DNA from 4 places in the Streptomyces sp. NPDC056987 genome. Region 1 is predicted to be linked to each of the others. Evidence: riboswitches for the same ligand, from Rfam matches in the RefSeq annotation. Region 1 holds a riboswitch; each other region holds the start of a gene.
What was found. A riboswitch is a leader RNA that binds a small molecule or an ion and turns the genes downstream of it on or off. The one in region 1 is predicted to bind cyclic di-AMP.
Positions count from the first base shown of each region.

Region 2: it holds a riboswitch for cyclic di-AMP, as region 1 does, so the genes downstream of both, ACFTZC_RS36430 (transglycosylase family protein) here and ACFTZC_RS20790 (transglycosylase SLT domain-containing protein) in region 1, are expected to answer to the same signal.
Region 3: it holds a riboswitch for cyclic di-AMP, as region 1 does, so the genes downstream of both, ACFTZC_RS21170 (peptidoglycan DD-metalloendopeptidase family protein) here and ACFTZC_RS20790 (transglycosylase SLT domain-containing protein) in region 1, are expected to answer to the same signal.
Region 4: it holds a riboswitch for cyclic di-AMP, as region 1 does, so the genes downstream of both, ACFTZC_RS35730 (M23 family metallopeptidase) here and ACFTZC_RS20790 (transglycosylase SLT domain-containing protein) in region 1, are expected to answer to the same signal.

Region 1 covers NZ_JBHURV010000017.1:99,120-103,323, forward strand. The annotation lists gene ACFTZC_RS20785 (enolase C-terminal domain-like protein) at 1-939, shown strand, start outside; cyclic di-AMP (ydaO/yuaA leader) riboswitch at 1,456-1,619, shown strand; gene ACFTZC_RS20790 (transglycosylase SLT domain-containing protein) at 1,624-2,403, shown strand; gene ACFTZC_RS20795 (amino acid permease) at 2,513-3,922, opposite strand; gene ACFTZC_RS20800 (hypothetical protein) at 4,102-4,204, opposite strand, start outside.
Region 2 covers NZ_JBHURV010000048.1:17,442-21,645, forward strand. The annotation lists gene eno (phosphopyruvate hydratase) at 1-947, opposite strand, end outside; gene ACFTZC_RS36430 (transglycosylase family protein) at 1,169-1,897, opposite strand; cyclic di-AMP (ydaO/yuaA leader) riboswitch at 1,905-2,077, opposite strand; gene ACFTZC_RS36435 (transglycosylase family protein) at 2,955-3,797, opposite strand; gene ACFTZC_RS36440 (cytochrome P450) at 3,943-4,204, opposite strand, start outside.
Region 3 covers NZ_JBHURV010000018.1:18,256-22,459, reverse strand. The annotation lists gene ACFTZC_RS21175 (tyrosine-protein phosphatase) at 50-862, opposite strand; cyclic di-AMP (ydaO/yuaA leader) riboswitch at 1,302-1,467, shown strand; gene ACFTZC_RS21170 (peptidoglycan DD-metalloendopeptidase family protein) at 1,472-2,467, shown strand; gene ACFTZC_RS21165 (SGNH/GDSL hydrolase family protein) at 2,651-3,475, shown strand; gene ACFTZC_RS21160 (STM4011 family radical SAM protein) at 3,549-4,204, opposite strand, start outside.
Region 4 covers NZ_JBHURV010000046.1:23,203-27,406, forward strand. The annotation lists gene ACFTZC_RS35720 (PrsW family intramembrane metalloprotease) at 1-420, shown strand, start outside; gene ACFTZC_RS35725 (aldo/keto reductase) at 476-1,420, opposite strand; gene ACFTZC_RS35730 (M23 family metallopeptidase) at 1,509-2,558, opposite strand; cyclic di-AMP (ydaO/yuaA leader) riboswitch at 2,570-2,724, opposite strand; gene ACFTZC_RS35735 (PP2C family protein-serine/threonine phosphatase) at 2,973-4,133, opposite strand.

The DNA.
Region 1 (4,204 bases):
CTGCTCGGGGACGGCAAGCAGCGTGACGCGGTACGGGTCCTCGGCTACCTCTTCTACGTCGGCGACCCCGGCAGGACCGACCTGGAGTACGTCCGGGAACCCGGCGCGGACGTCGAGTGGTACCGCGTCCGCCGCGAGGAGGCGCTGACCCCGGAGTCGATCGTCCGGCAGGCGGAGGCGACGTACGAGCGGTACGGCTTCCGGGACTTCAAGCTCAAGGGCGGTGTCCTGCCGGGGGCGGAGGAGGTCAAGGCCGTACGCGCGCTGAAGGAACGCTTCCCCGGGGCGCGGATCACCCTTGACCCCAACGGGGCCTGGTCGCTGCGGGAAGCGGTCGAACTGTGCCGGCCCCTGCTCGGCACGCTCGCGTACGCCGAGGACCCGTGCGGAGCCGAGGACGGCTTCTCGGGCCGGGAGATCCTGGCGGAGTTCCGCCGGGCCACCGGCCTGCCCACCGCGACCAACATGGTCGCGACGGACTGGCGCCAGCTCACCCACGCGATGGCGCTCCAGTCGGTCTCCATCCCGCTCGCCGACCCGCACTTCTGGACCATGCAGGGGTCGGTGCGGGTGGCCCAGCTCTGCCATGCGACGGGGCTGACATGGGGCTGCCACTCCAACAACCACTTCGACATCTCGCTGGCCATGATGGCCCACTGCGGGGCCGCCGCCCCCGGCGAGTACAACGCCCTGGACACCCACTGGATCTGGCAGGAGGGCCTGGAGCGGCTGACCGTGGAGCCCCCGCGCATCGTCGCCGGCGAGGTCGCCGTCGACGACACCCCGGGGCTCGGCGTCGAACTCGACATGGACCGGCTCCTCGCCGCCCACGAGCTGTACCTGGAGAAGAACCTCTCCGGCCGGGACGACGCGGCGGCGATGCGATTTCTGGTGCGGGACTGGGAGTTCGACAGCAAGCGTCCCTGCTTGGTGAGATGAGGAATTGCCGCGCTCATGCCCCGCCTTTTGCAGCGGCGGAATGAGCATGCGGAGTGAACGAGGATGCGGTGCGAAGGCGTGCCGTGAGGCGACAGGCCGTCAGAAGAAAGAATCGCCCGGTGAATTCGGAGGCCTTCCGGTTCAATTCCCGCCGGGCGTTCCCAGTTGTCGGGGAGTCGGGTCGGAGGGCGATCGGATCCTCCCGCCCGACAGTGACCCATAAGGGCGTTTTGTCGGTATTTACCGTTAAGTGAAGTTGAGTGGCGTTAGGGGCACTTGTAGCCTCTGACGCCTTTTGCCTGTCCGATTATTCCGTTACGTTCGTGACCTGTGTCACCCCAGTGTCGATGGACGGGCGGGGCGAGGTGGCCGCTTTCTCTCCCGGGAGAGGAAAGTTGAGTTCCCGGGACGGCCTCGAAAGGGCTATTGACCCGAAAATTCGGAACTTGTGCCGTCCTGATATCTCGCTTACGTTCTCGTCCATCCGGATGGAACGCCCAATCCTGCCGCTGTCCGGAGACCCACACACCAATCCGTCACAAGGCAGGAGCGGGGGACCCAGGTAAGTCGCCGGTCCGGATTTCCGGAACGGCTCGGGGTGAAGCCGTACGCACCGCCGTACGGCCGGGCATCTCCAGCCCGAACCCGACAGCTCACCTCGCAGGCGACGGAGAGGAATTCGTCGTGCCCAGAAACGCCAAGCACCGCCGCCCCAGAACCGGCTCGCTCGCCCGTCGCCTCGTCGCGGTCGGCACCGGGGGCGCCGCTCTCGCGATTCCGCTGGTCACCGCGGCCACCGCCCAGGCGGCGCCCGCGACGGTGGAACACGTCCGTGCGGCCAAGGCCGCGGAGGCTCCCGCCGCCACGCCGAAGACCGCCGCCACGACCTATGTCGTGGTCGAGGGCGACTCCCTGTCGAAGATCGCGCAGGCCCACTCCGTCAGCGGCGGCTGGCAGAAGCTCTACGAGGACAACCGGAGCGCCGTCGGCGCCAACCCGTCGCTCGTGCACCCCGGCCTCAAGCTGACCGTCAACGGGAAGAAGGCGGCCGCCCCGGCGACCACCGCCACGGAGACGAGCACGAAGACGAGCACGGAGTCCGCCGGGACCGGCTCGGTCGAGCCGGCCGTCGCGAAGACGTACACCGACAACCTGGACGGCTGGATCCGCGAGGCGCTGGACGTCATGGCGCAGCACGGGATCCCCGGCAGCTACGAGGGCATCCACCGCAACATCATGCGGGAGTCCTCGGGCGACCCGAACGCCATCAACAACTGGGACATCAACGCCCAGAACGGCGTCCCGTCCAAGGGTCTTCTCCAGGTCATCGCCCCGACGTTCCAGGCGTACCACGTGCCCGGTACGGCGATGGACGCCTACGACCCGGTCGCCAACATCACGGCCGCGTGCAACTACGCCGCCGACCGGTACGGCTCGATCGACAACGTGAACGGTCCCTACTAGACCGGACCCGCGTCGCCCGACGGGTGACGAACGCACCGGGCCCCGGCCCCGCCGTCCTGCGACGGCGGGGCCGGGGCCCGTTCGCATACGTATCACCCGTGTCGTACGGTCACACCCGCCGCGCGCGCAGCTCCCGTACCCCCGCCACCGCCAGCACGAGCGCCGTCGCGCCCAGGGACCAGAGGAGCTGCGGGCGGGCCGCGTCGTCGAGGAGCATCAGCACGAACACCGTCGCCATCGCGGCGAGCGTCACCCAGGTCAGGCCGGGGAACAGCCACATCCGCAGGACCAGGCGCTCCGGCGCCTCCCGCTCGACGCGCGGGCGCAGCCTCAGCTGCGAGACGGCGATCATCGCCCAGACGAAGAGCAGCACCGCGCCGACCGCGTTGAGCATGTACAGGAAGACCGAGTCGGGCCACTTCAGATTGAGCAGGACGGAGACGAACCCGAACGCGACCGACGCCAGCACCGCCCGCCGGGGCACGCCCGACCCGCTCACCTTGAGCAGGGCCTTCGGCGCCTCGCCCCGCTCGGCCAGGGAGAAGACCATCCGGGAGGAGCCGTACAGGTTGGCGTTGAGCGCCGAGAGCAGCGCCACGAACACCACGATGTTCATGATCTGCCCGGCCGACGGGATACCGATCGCGTCGAGGACCGTGACGTACGGGCTGAGCCCCGCCTTCTGCGCCGTCCAGGGCAGCACGACCACGATGACCGCCATCGAGCCGACGTAGAAGAACAGGATCCGGTAGACCGCGCTGCGTACCGCGCGGGCCACCGAGCGCACCGGGTCGTCGGACTCGGCCGCCGCGATCGTGACGACCTCCAGTCCGCCGAAGGCGAAGATCACGGCGAGCACCCCAGAGGTCACGCCCTGCCAGCCGTGAGGGAGGAAGCCGCCCTGCCCGGTGAGGTTGGCGAGACCGGCCGGGCGGGTGTCGGGGAGCACACCGAAGACCGCGAGGAGCCCGAGGACCAGGAACGCGACGATCGCGAAGACCTTCAGGGCGGCGAAGTAGAACTCGAACTCGCCGAAGTTCTTCACGGCGGCGAGGTTCGCGCCCGTGAAGACGATCATGAAGACCAGGACCCACGCCCACTGCGGTACGGAGGGCAGCCAGCCGTTCGCGATCTGCGCCGCCCCCGTCGCCTCCACGGCGAGCACGACGACGAGCAGGAACCAGTACAGCCAGCCGACGCTGAAACCCGCCCACCGGCCGAGCGCGCGCTCGGCGTGCACGGAGAACGAGCCCGACGCGGGCAGCGCCGTCGACATCTCGCCCAGCATCCGCATCACGCACATCGCGAGCGCGCCCGCGATCAGGTACGAGACGACGATCCCGGGTCCGGCCAGCGCGATCCCGGCGCCGGAGCCGACGAAGAGCCCGGCGCCGATGACGCCGCCGAGCCCGAGCATGGTGAGATGGCGCTGCTTGAGCCCGCCGGCCAGCGGTTCGGCGGATTCGGTGGATCCGGCGGTCGGCGTGGCGGCGGGGCCGGAGGTGAGTCGGTCGTGCATGGGGAGGGCTCAGACTGCTTTCGGGGCCGGTGAGGGGGACGCGGTGGTGCGGTCCTCGCAGTCTCCCCGGACGCCCCCCGTCCAGGCAAAACGTTTCCGGACGCGACGACCGGCGCCGGCGCGCCCGCCCCGGTTCCCCGTCCGCCACCGGGCTCGGCGGCGGACGGGGCCGGACGGGCCTACGCGTCGAGCGGCGGCCGGTGGGTCGGGGAGCCGGCGATGCTGCCGCCGGTCCGGGTGACCGGGGCGTCGAACTCGGTGATCGTGAGCTGGAAGCCGACC
Region 2 (4,204 bases), on a different contig from region 1:
ACGAAGAGGTCGTCGCCGACGATCTGGACCTTGGAGCCCAGCTTGTCGGTGATGACCTTCCAGCCGGCCCAGTCGTCCTCGAAGAGCGGGTCCTCGATGGAGACGAGCGGGTAGGCGTCGACCAGCTCCTCGTAGTACTCGGTCATCTCGGCGGCCGAGCGCGACTTCCCCTCGAACTCGTAGCTGCCGTCCTTGTAGAACTCGGACGCGGCGACGTCGAGCGCGAGCGCGATGTCGCGGCCCGGGACGTAACCGGCCTCCTTGATCGCCTCAAGGATGAGGTCGAGCGCGGCGCGGTTGGACTCCAGGTTGGGCGCGAAGCCGCCCTCGTCGCCGAGACCGGTGGAGAGGCCCTTCTGCTTCAGGACCTTCTTGAGCGTGTGGTAGACCTCGGCGCCCCAGCGCAGCGCCTCGGAGAAGGACTCCGCGCCGATCGGGGCGATCATGAATTCCTGGATGTCGACATTCGAATCGGCGTGCGAGCCACCGTTCAGGATGTTCATCATCGGAACGGGCAGCAGGTGCGCGTTCGGGCCGCCCAGGTAGCGGAAGAGCGGGAGGTCGGACGCCTCGGAGGCGGCGTGCGCGACGGCGAGCGAGACACCGAGGATGGCGTTGGCGCCCAGCGAGCCCTTGTTCTCGGTGGCGTCCAGGTCGATCATCGCCTGGTCGATGAGGCGCTGCTCGGTGGCGTCGTACCCGACCAGCTCCGGGCCGAGCTGCTCGATGACGGCGAGGACGGCCTTCTCGACACCCTTGCCCAGGTAGCGGCTGGCGTCTCCGTCGCGGAGTTCGACGGCCTCGAACGCACCGGTGGAGGCACCGGAGGGGACGGCAGCACGACCGGTGCTGCCGTCGTCGAGGCCGACCTCGACCTCGACCGTGGGGTTGCCTCGGGAGTCGAGGATTTCCCGGGCTACGACGACGTCGATGGACGGCACGAGCATCTCCTTCTGGGATGTGACGCGTGGGTGCAGGGTCTCTTGGCCTTGCGACATGAGCCTAACCGGCTCCGGGTCATCGGCCAGCCGGTGCCCGCCCCCTAAGACACTCCCGCTCGCACGGACCGCCGCTACCCGCCGGTAGCGGGACCGGATGGCGGGCAGCGGCGGGAACGGGGCCCGGCCCGGCGCGTACGGGGGTGACGCGCCGGGCCGGGGAGAGGGGGTCAGCGCAGGTGGAGCTGCTGACCCGGGTAGATGACGTCCGCGTCACGGACGATGTCCTTGTTCAGGTCGAAGACCTTCTTCCAGCCGCCCTTGACCTTCTGGGCAGTGGCGATCTTGGAGAGGGTGTCGCCGGACTTGACCTTGTACTCGCCGTCCCCCTTCTTGATCGTGAACGGACGGCTCTGGCCGCGCGAGGCCGGCTGCGCCTCGTCACGGGTCGACTGCTGCGGCTGCGCCTGCCGGGTGGGGGCGGACTTCTGCGTACCGGAGTTGCTGGAACCGCTGTTGTCCGAGCTGGAGGAACCGGAGCTGGAGCTGCCGGAGCTGGAACCGGAGCCCGAGCCGCCGCTGTACGCGGCGCCCGAGAGGCCCACGCCACAGCTCGGCCAGGCGCCCTTGCCCTGGCCCGCGAGGACCTTCTCGGCGACGGCTATCTGCTGGGACTTGGAGGCCTGGTCGGCGCGGGGGGCGTAGGCGGTACCGCCGTACGCGGCCCAGGTGGAAGGGGTGAACTGCAGGCCGCCGTAGAAGCCGTTGCCCGTGTTGATCGACCAGTTGCCCCCGGACTCGCACTGGGCGACCCGGTCCCACTCGGAGGCGGTGGCGGCGGAGGCGGCGGTGGCACCGATCAGCGGAGCCGCGACGGCCGCGCCGGTGATCCCGGCGAGGGTGGCGTAGCGGACGGCCATGGACGGGCGGCGGTGCTTGGCCTTGCTGGAACGCAGCAGCATGAACACATCTCCTCACCGACGCCTACGAGGTGAGCTGTCGGGTTCGGGCCAATGAGTTGCCCGGCCGCGTGTTCGCACACGCGGCTTCACCCCTAGCCGGTCACCGCCCGTCTCTCGACGGCCGGGCCCGGCGCAAACCTATGGGTCCCCCGCTCCTGCCTTCGGCGCTCGAAGCGACGATTACTCCCCCCGACCGACGGCAGGATTCGGCGTGACGGTCGACGAGGCCCGCGGTGCGAGCGGTTCAGACCGTAATCACAGCCCTGCCGGTTGTTCAAAGGAGCACATCCAGGAAAAAACGCCCTTACCTCCTCCGAGGGACAATACGTTTCCGCAGGTGGGAACCGGATTCGATCAACGGGCGAGGCGAAGAGCCCGAGTTGCGGCAAAGAGACCCTTGTCTCACTTGCGCAGAAGTGGACATACGGTCGCTAACTGCCCGCGTTCCGGGCGGAGATCGGAGGCTCTGGCCAGTACGGACGCAGCCGAGGAGGCGTCAACGGGGCGCCGTTCAACGGCACTCGCCCGCACCGGTTCCGGACTCCCCCGCTCCGGCGGTGGAGCGGGGCGCTCCGATTCGGGGAACTTCTGGCTCCGGTCGCGGAGTCACCCCTTCCGGTCGCGGAGTCATCCGTTCCGGTCGCGGGCCCGGCGCCGGAGTCACCCGTTCCGCCATGGGCCCGGGGGCCGGGCTCGCTCACGCCGGTCGCCCACTCCGACCCAGGAGTCACTGACTACAGCCCTGGAGCCTCTCGCTCCGTTCGTCCCCTCCGGCTCTGGCGTCACTCGCCCCCGGCCCTACGGCGGGGCGCTGCAACGGGGCGCTACGGCCCGGCGCGGGTCACAGCGGGGCCAACGCCTCCGGGGCCGGGAGCCGTGCGTACGGCGGCCGGGAAGCCGCGCGTACGGGCCCGGTGGGCGGCGGCTCAGGGGCGGCTCGACGACGGCTCGGGGACGGCTTCGGGACGCTTCGGGACGGCTCCGGGAACGCGGAAGCCGCGCCCCCGTCGTGGAGGCGCGGCTTCCCAGGACTTGCTGCCGGGCTGCCGGCTGCTCAGACCCAGCCGCCGACGACCTTCTGCCCGCCGGTCGCCAGGGAGAGGTGGCCGCCGACCGTGGTGACGACCTTCTCGACCTCGCGCTCCACACCGTCCGTGAGCCCGGCCCCGTCACGGGCTCCGCCCGCCCCGCGGGAGGCGCGGCTGCCCGAGGCGCGCTCCTCGTCCGCGGTGCCCGGCGAGGCGCTCTCGTCGGCCGCCTGGCCGCGGTGCTTGCCCTTGGACGCCTCGTCCTTGCCCTCGGCGTCGTCCGTACCGGCCGCGGAGCCGGTGGCACCCGGGCTCGGGCTGGTGCTGGGTTCCGGGGAGGTCTTGCCGTCCGCGCCCGCCTCCGCGCCCGGGTCCGTCACGGCGTCACCGGACGGATAGGCGTCCCCGGAGGGGCTGCCCGACGGGGTACCGGACGGGTCGGTGCTGTTGCCGCCACCCGTCACCCCCTCCACGATGCCGCCGACCGCACCGCCGACCGCCTCCGTCAGCCCGGAGACGGCGGCGCAGCTGGACCACGCCTTCGCCCCCTGGGCCTCGAAGACCTTCTCGGCCACGGCTATCTGCTGCGAGCGGCTGGCCAGGTCGGGGCGCTCGGCGTAGTCGCCGCCCCCGAACTCGTCCCAGGTCTCCTGGGACATCTGGAGCCCGCCGTAGTACCCGTTACCGAGGTTCGCGCTCCACGTGCCGCCGCTCTCGCACCCCGCCACGCGGTCCCAGGTCGAGGAGTCCGCCGCGCTGGCGGCGCCGGCTCCGAGCAACGGGATCGCGATCGCGGATCCGGCCACCCCGGCGGCGACGAGAAGAGCTGGGGCCTGACGAGGTCGACGGTGTCGGCCGTTCCCGGACATGCGGTTGCCTTCCGTGTGACAGTCAATTCAACTCCGGCATGGTGTTACCGGGTCGACGTGAACGTAGCGGTACTCGAATGCTTGTCACAAGTCGATGCAGCAGAGATCACGTGAAAGTCACAGTATTGACGATGCGTCAGTAAAATTATCGGCCGGACAATGGCGTGAACTGCACCGGAAGCGTGCGCAATCCCCGCATGATGAGCCCGCCACGCCACCGCAAATCGGAAGGTTCTTCCGAAAGCCGCACATCCGGAAGCCGTTTCAGAAGCGTGGCGATCGCGGTCTGCCCTTCCACGCGGGCGAGCGGCGCGCCGAGGCAGTAGTGGATGCCGTGCCCGTACCCGAGGTGCTGATTGTCACGGCGCCCGAGGTCGAGCGCGTCGGGGTCGCGGAAGCGCTCGGGG
Region 3 (4,204 bases), on a different contig from region 1:
CTTTCGGCCCAGGGGCTTTCGGCTTTCGGCGCCGTCTCCCGCCGTGGCGTCAGCCTTGGTCCAGGAGGCGGGCGCGCAGCCGTTCACGGGTCTCGGGCGCGAGCCGGAGGCCGTTGGAGAGATAGCGGTCGGTGGAGCCCCAGGTCGTGCCGATGGTCTCGAACGCGGCGTCGAGATAGGCGGCGCGGGCATCGAAGAGCGGGCTGAGCAGCTCCATCACCTCGCCGGACCTTCCGGCGGGTGACCGGTCGCTGCGGCGGAAGGCGTAGCGGCGGTGCGGGTCGTTCGACTTGACGTAGTCGGCCGTGATCGCGTCCGGTTCGACGCCGACCGCGAGCAGCGACACGGCGACGGAGAGCCCGGCGCGGTCCTTGCCCGCCGCGCAGTGCAGCAGCGCGGGGACGCTGTCCTCGGCCAGCGCGTGCAGCAGGCGGCTGTGCTCGGCGGTGCGCTCCGTGATGATCGCGCGGTACGAGGCGGTCATCCGGGCCGCCGCTCTGCCGTCCGCGAGGAGCGAGCGGAGCTGGTCGAGGTCGCCGTCCCGGACCATCCGCCAGAACTGGGCGCCTTCGGCCGGGTCGGAGAGCGGGATGTTCACATGGCGCACGCCCGCCAGTTCGACATCCGCGCCGTCGAGCTTGACATCGGCGGAATTGCGGAAGTCGAAGATCGTGTGCAGACCGAGAGCGGAGAGAAAGGCGGAGTCGTCGGCGGTGGCGTGGGCGAGATGACCGCTGCGGTAGAGCGCGCCGTACCGCACCCGGCGTCCGTCCACGGTCGGCAGGCCGCCGACATCACGGAAGTTGCGTACTCCGGACAGCTCGGGCTCGGTGGACGGGACCTGCGGCGACTGCTGCGTCACGCCTGCTCCTCCGTGTCTGCCGTCGGCGCTGCTCGCCGGCGGAGTCGGTCCCCGACCCTACGACATCGGCCGGTGTGCTCATCAGTGCGGCGGAGAGGGCGGGGAGCCCACGGATCAGGATGGGGCGAGTGGGGAGAAAACGCCCAAACGGTGCTCTGTCCGGATTGACTGATTCCGCATAACCTGCCCCGGTCGCGGGGGAGGTGGGCTCCGGCTGGTGAGCAGGATCATATCCGTGACGTTCCGTGGTGACGGTGCGAAAGGGAAGGGCCACCTCGAAAGGGAATTGGAGAGCGGTCTCCACGCAGGGTGACGGGCGATCTTCGGTGCGGAAGGAAGGGCGCGTCGCCGGGGGAAAAGGGTGGCTTGTTCCGGCCGTCCCACTCGCCTACGTTCACCCTCAATCCGAGCGGAACGCCGAATCCTGCCGCCGCCTCGGGGACACCATCCACCCATCACGCGTGGCAGGAGCGGGGGACCCAGGTAGTACGCCGTTCCGATGTTCCGACATCAGGGACGGCTCGGGGTGAAGTCGCGCACCACGCGCGGCCGGGCAGCTCCAGCCCGAACCCGACAGCTCACCTCGTAGGCGCCGGAGAGGAATTCGCCATGCCCGCGAAGGGTAAGCACCGCCGCCCCAGGACCAATCCGTTCTCCCGGGGCTTCATCGCCGCCGGCACGGGCGGCGCCGCCATCGCGCTGCCGCTCATCGGCGCCACCGGCGCGCACGCGGCACAGCAGGCCGCGCCGGCCGCCGTCCCGCAGGCCGCGCCCGCCACCGCGCCGCAGTCCGCGCCGGCCGCCGCGCCGCAGGGGGCGGCCGCCACGCAGGTGAGCCGGACCGCCGGGACCACCGTGCGTACGTACGCGGTGGTCGCGGGCGACTACCTCTCCAAGATCGCCGCGGAGCAGCAGGTCCGGGGCGGCTGGCAGCGGCTGTACGAGGACAACCGCCGCGCCGTCGGCGACGATCCCGGGCTGATCCACCCCGGCCTCAAGCTCACCATCAACGGCAAGGCCCCGGCCGTCCGCTCGGAGGCGCCCACCAGGGCCTCGAAGTCCTCCAGGGTGGCCAAGCCCGCCGAGTCGACCGCGTCGGCGGAGTCGGCCAAGCCGTCGAGGGACTCCTCGTCCGCCAAGCCCTCCACGGACCGGAGCGAGGCGCCCGCCGCCGACTCCGCGGCACAGAGCAGCGCGTCCGGCTTCACCCTGCCGGTCGACGGCATCGGGGTCGGCACCGCCTACCGCGCCGCCGGCGGAAGCTGGTCCAGCGGCTACCACACCGGTGTGGACTTCGTGGCCCCCTCCGGCACCACCGTGAAGGCGGTCGGCGCGGGCACCGTCGTCACCGCGGGCAACGGCGGCTCGTACGGCAACCAGGTCGTCATCCGGCACGAGAACGGCATGTACTCCCAGTACGCCCACCTCTCCTCCCTCTCCGTCTCGGCCGGCCAGAGCGTCTCCACCGGCCAGCAGCTCGGCCTCTCCGGCGCCACCGGCAACGTGACGGGACCGCACCTGCACTTCGAGATCCGGACGGGCCCGGACTACGGCTCGGACGTCGACCCGCTGGCGTTCCTCCGGCAGAACGGCGTCTCCATCTGATCCGTCCGGTCGCCCCCCGGACGCGTTTCCTCGGCCTCGCGGCCCGGCACCCATGCGGTGCCGGGCCGCGAGGCTTTCCGCTATTCCCGCTTGAGGGAAAATTGACCGATGGTGTTTCTCACTCTGAGTCAACCCCCGCCTACGGTCGCGTAGGTCACATCGCCGGGAGGAAAATGTCCCGCTGTGGCAGACGATTCGAGAACAAGAAGAGACAAGACATTCGGGTCGTACGCGGCGATCGGTGACAGCTTCACCGAGGGTGTGGGAGATCCAGGCCCCGACGGGCTGTTCGTCGGCTGGGCGGACCGGCTCGCGGTCCTGCTCGCCGATCGGCTTCCGGTCTCCGGTGCGACGGCCGACCCCGTCCACGGCGACTTCCGCTACGCCAACCTCGCGGTACGCGGCCGGCTCCTCGACCAGGTCGTCGAGGAGCAGATACCCCGGGCCAGGGAACTCGCCCCGGATCTGGTGACGTTCTGCGCGGGCGGCAACGACATCATCCGCCCCGGCACCGACCCCGACGACGTGGCGGAACGCTTCGAGCGGGCCGTCGCCGACCTCACCGGCTCCGTCGGCACGGTCATGCTGGCCACCGGCTTCGACACCCGGGGCGTGCCCGTGCTGCGCCATCTGCGCGGCAAGATCGCCACGTTCAACGAGCACACCCGGGCCATCGCCGACCGCTACGGCTGCCCCGTGCTCGACCTCTGGTCCCTCAGGACCATCCAGGACCGGCGGGCCTGGGACGGCGACCGGCTCCATCTGTCGGCCGAGGGACACACCCGGGTCGCGCTGCGCGCCGGGCAGGTGCTGGGCGTCGAGGTGCCCGCCGACCCGGACCAGCCGTGGCCGCCGCTGCCGCCGCGCGGCACCCTCGAAGTACGGCGCGACGACATCCACTGGGCACGTGAGTACCTGGTGCCCTGGATCGGACGCAGGCTGCGCGGCGAGTCGTCCGGCGACCATGTCGCGGCGAAACGCCCTGATCTTCTCCCTCTGGAACACTGACGCGGCGCGGGGGCGGGGCGTTCCCGTACGGCTTTCGCCAGGGCTTCCCGTACGGCTCACTCCGTCCCGCGGCTCACGCCCCCGCCGGGATCCGCTCCAGCACCCCGCCCGCGAAGACGTCGTACAGCGGCAGCGTCTCCAGGTGGACATAGCCGATATGGCAGTCGCACACCGCGAGGGGACAGGCCCGCGGCGCCAGTGCGCGGCGGTACGAGCCGTCGTAGAGGTTGCCCAGCTCGGCGGGGACGAAGTGGCAGCGCCGTACCGTGCCCCCGCCGTCCACCGAGATCACCGACTCGCCCGTCCGGCACGGCAGCCCCGCCGAGCGGTGCGGATGGCGGCTGTACGGGAACAGCGGGTCCAGCTCCGTCCACCGCGCGGCCTCCTCGTCCGTGTACGTGTGCCCCTCCGCCGCGTTGATCCACAGATAGACGTGCGGCGGCAGCTCGGCGCGGAGCCGGCGGGCGTGCTCCAGATGCGCGTCGAGGCCGACGACCCCGACGCTGAACCGGACGGAGCGCTCCGCCAGTTCGTGGGCCTTCGCCAGGAAGCGGTCGTACGGCGTCTGCCCCGGGTGGTACGTGCACCACAGGGCGAGCTTCGCCGGGTCGGCGTCGGCCAGCCACCGGGTGCGGAAGCTGAGATTCGTCTGGATGGCCACCCGGCGGACGTGCGGCAGCAGCGACAACTCCGTGAGCGCCCGCCGGTACCAGGAGCGCACCAGCCCCT
Region 4 (4,204 bases), on a different contig from region 1:
CTGCTGACCTGGCTGGTGATCTGGAGCCGGCAGCGCGAGCTGCGGACGCTCGCGGCCGAGCTGCCCGCGTACGCCGCCGCGGGGTGGCTGGCCGCGGCCGCGCCCCCCGCGCTCTCCTCGATGCGGGCGCGCTCCATGGCGCGCGGGTTCGCGGGGCGCCACCACGGGCCCGCGGCGGCGCGTACGGTCGCGGAGTACGAGGCGTTCGCGACGTCCCTGGCGTTTCTGCGCCACCGGGCCGGACGGGACCCGGTCGGCCCGGACTTCGTGGAGCGCGAGCAGGAGCTGCTGCACCACCTGTGGGAGCGCAAGGAGATAGCCGGGCCCGCGCTGACCTACGCGGCGCGGGCCACGGGCCGGGTACGGGTGCCGCCGCCGTACATCGACTACGACGGCTACAACCCGTACCGCCAGTACTGACACCCGCCAGTACGGACACCCGCCGGTGCCGACGGGTGTCCCGGTGCCTCCTCCGTCAGGCGGAGGCGGCGGTCAGCTCCGCCAGCTCCTCCGCCGTCAGCTCCAGCTCCGTGGCCGCGAGCAGCGTCGGGAGCTGCTCGACCGTGCGCGCGGAGGCGAGGGGCGCGACGACGGTCGGCTGCGCCGCCAGCCAGGCGAGCGCGACGGTGGCGACCTCGGCGCCGCGCGCGGCGGCGATCCGGTCCAGCGCGGCGAGCACCCCGACGCCCCGCTCGGACTCCAGGTACTTGCCCGCGCTCCCGGCCCGCGCGCTCTCCACCTGGGCGCCGGGGCGGTACTTACCGGTCAGGAAGCCGGAGGCGAGGGCGAAGTACGGCACGACGGAGAGGCCGTGACGGACCGCGGCGTCCCGCAGGGGGCCCTCGTACGTGTCGCGCGAGACCAGGTTGTAGTGCGGCTGAAGGGCGACGTACCGGGCCAGCCCCTCGCGCTCCGCGAAGGCGATCGACGCGTCCAGCCGCTCCGCGCTGATGTTGGAGGCGGCGACGGCACGCACCTTGCCCTCCGTGACGAGCTGGTCGAGGGCGGTGACGATCTCCTCGACCGGGACGTCCGGGTCGTCGAAGTGCGTGTAGTACAGGTCGATGTAGTCCGTACGGAGCCGCCGCAGCGACTCCTCGGCCCCGGCCTTGATGGTGGCCGCCTTCAGCCCCTTGAACTCCGGGTGCGCGCCCACCTTCGTCGCGAGGAGCACGTCGGAGCGGTTGCCGCGCGCGGCGAACCACTCGCCGAGGACGGTCTCGGACTCACCACCGGAATGGCCGTCCACCCAGGCCGTGTAGACGTCCGCGGTGTCCACGAAGTTGCCGCCCGCGGCGGCGTACGCGTCGAGGACGGCGAAGGACTCCGTACGGTCCGCGGTCCAGCCGAAGACGTTGCCGCCGAGGGCGAGCGGGAAGACCTTGAGGTCGGAGGAGCCGAGTGTGCGCAAAGTCGTCATGCGTCACTTCAACCCCACCGCAGAGCGCCTTATTCCGTTTCGGGGCGCTCCGCGTGCTCCTGCCGCACCCGTGACCGGGGCGTCGGCCTCAGGGGTTGATTCCCTTGCCGTTCAGCCACGCCATCGGGTCGATGCCCGTGCCGCCCGCCGTGTGGACCTCCAGGTGGAGGTGGGGCCCGGTCACGTTGCCGGTCGCGCCGACGCGGCCGATGACCTCACCGGTGGAGACCTTCTGCCCGGCGCTGACGGAGAGCGAGGACTGGTGCGCGTACCAGACCTCCGTGCCGTCCTCCAGCTCCAGGACCGTGCGGTAGCCGTACGAACCCGACCAGCCGGCCGACTTGACGGTGCCGCTGTGCACGGCCTTGACCGGGGTGCCCGTCGGCGCCGCGAAGTCCAGGCCGGTGTGGTAGCCGGAGGACCAGAGGGAGCCGGACTGGCCGAAGGAGGAGGTGAGGGTGTACGAGGAGGTGGGGAGGGAGAAGCTGGCCGCCAGCTTGGCGAGACGCTCCGCCTCGGCCTTGGCCTTGGCCTCCGCCTCGGCCTTCTTCTTGGCCGCCTCGATCTTCTTCTCCGCGTCGCTCTGCCGCGCCTTGGCCTGGCTCGCGGCCTTCTCGGCGGCCGCGTCCTCCGCCGCCGCCTTCTGCGTCGCGTCGGCCTTCGCCTGCTGCCGCTCGGCCTGCTGGAGGATGCGGGCGCGCAGCGCCTCGCCGGCGTCGGTGGCGCCCTGCTCGCTGTCCGCGGCGGTCAGGCCGGCGGTGCTCAGGGGCGCGCGGGCCAGCACGTCCGACGCGGAGTCCGCGTCGTCCGACCCCAGGGAGCCCATCCCCGGCAGGGACTTGGCGTCGGGAAGGTTGTCCGCGATGGCGTCGGGCAGGGATATGGAGACCGCGGGCTTGTCCTGCGCGGTGGCGATGCCGCCCGCGCCGACGGCGGCGATGACGCCGACACCGAGGACCGTGGAGCTACGGGCGAGCCCGTTGCGCTGCTTGGCGACGCGGTGCCTGCCGCGTACGGGGCGGATGGACTCCTCGGTGGGATTCCACTCCCCCCAGGTCCCGGGAGCCTCGTTCTCACTGCCGCTGCCGAAGGAGTGGGTTTCGAAAGTGGCCGTGGGGGCAGGCTTGTTGGACGCCACTGAGGCGTGCTCCTTTCCTTCCTTCTCGCCTACCGGGTTAGCTGACGGGTTCGGAGCAGGAAGGTCTCCTACGGGTGTCCCCTGCCGCACAAGGCGGCAAGTAACTCCCGATTCACCCCAATTGGTGGTTCCCCGGTTCCCTCGCGGGATTCGGCGCACGCGCACGGTGCCATCTCTGGCGACGGCTGGGACAACCGCGCTGCGTTATCGAACGTTAATAGAGACCAGGGCCTTATTCCAAGCTGTTCCCGATGATCGTTAACGACTTCGCAACGGACGTACCGGGACACAAGAACGCGCATCCGGGCGAGTCGATCGGCGCTCGGAGCATATTGGTCCGCCTCGCATACTTGACGGTATGTCAAACCTTATGCGGAGGGACACTTATCGGTCACCATGAGTGACGCCGCCGGCTCACAACACGATCGGCATCGTCCTGCGCCGCTCCGGCTCCCCCTCCGAGGGCCGGCTGACCGCCAGCAGCGCCATGTCGTCCTGGCTGCCGCCGCCCGTGTGCCGCCGTACGTCGTCGATCAGCGCCTGGAGCATCTCGTCGGGCCCCTGGAAGATCCGCCCGTCGAGCCGCTCGCGCGGAACGTAGAAGATCCCGTGCGCGTCGCGCGCCTCGGTGAGCCCGTCCGTGTAGAAGAGCAGCGTCGCGCCGTCGGGGTACGCGGACTGCTCGGCCCGGTCGGGCCACGCGCCCAGTTCGCTCATGCCGAGCGGCAGCGCGGGGTCGTGCGCCGCCAGCATCCGTACGGCGCCGTCGTGACAGATCAGCGGCTCGGGATGGCCGCGGTTGACGAGCCGTACGACGCCCTCGCCGTGCGGGATCTCCGCCAGGACGGCCGTGGTGAACCCCTCGAAGACGTCGAGCCCGTCCCGCCGCGTCCCCTCGCGCAGGAGTGAGCGCTCCAGCCGCTGCGCGACGCCCTCCAGCGAGCTCTCCTGCTCCGCCGCCTCCCGGAACGACCCGATGATGACGGCGACCGCCTCGACCGCCTCCAGCCCCTTCCCCCGTACGTCGCCGACGACCAGCCGCACCCCGTACGGCGTGTCCTGCACCGCGAACAGGTCGCCGCCGATGAACGCGCCCTCCTGCGCCGCCTCGTACCGCGCCGCGATCCGCAGCCCGCCGATTCGCTCCGCGGGTCTGGGCAGCACGGCGCGCTGGGCGGTCTCGGCGATGACGCGGGCGGAGGCGAGCCGTTCGCCGCTGCGTCTGACGACGCCGTTGATGTAGAGCGCGAGGGCGGAGACGACGAGCACCGTCAGCAGTTCGCTGATCGACACCACCGTGGTGAGCGTGTCCGTGTGGATACGGAGCGCGATCTCGGCGAGGAGCGAGGCCACGGCCACCAGCAGGGTGCCGAGCAGCGGGAAGAACGGGGCGGCGATCAGCGGGGCGGCGGCGAAGAACGGCGCCCCGGTCACACGGGCCGGAGTCGACAGGTCGAGCGCCAACCCGCCGATGATCACCAGGGCCGGCAGGAACCGGACGAGCCGCCGCCCGGCCAGGCGCCGCGCGTACGGTCCGCCCGGCCCGCCCGGCCCGAAGGGCGCCCGGTCCGCCACCCTGCCCAGGCCGTGGCCGGGGTTCCGGCGATGGTCGCGCCCGTACGTGCCGGTCACCCAGAAACCCGCGG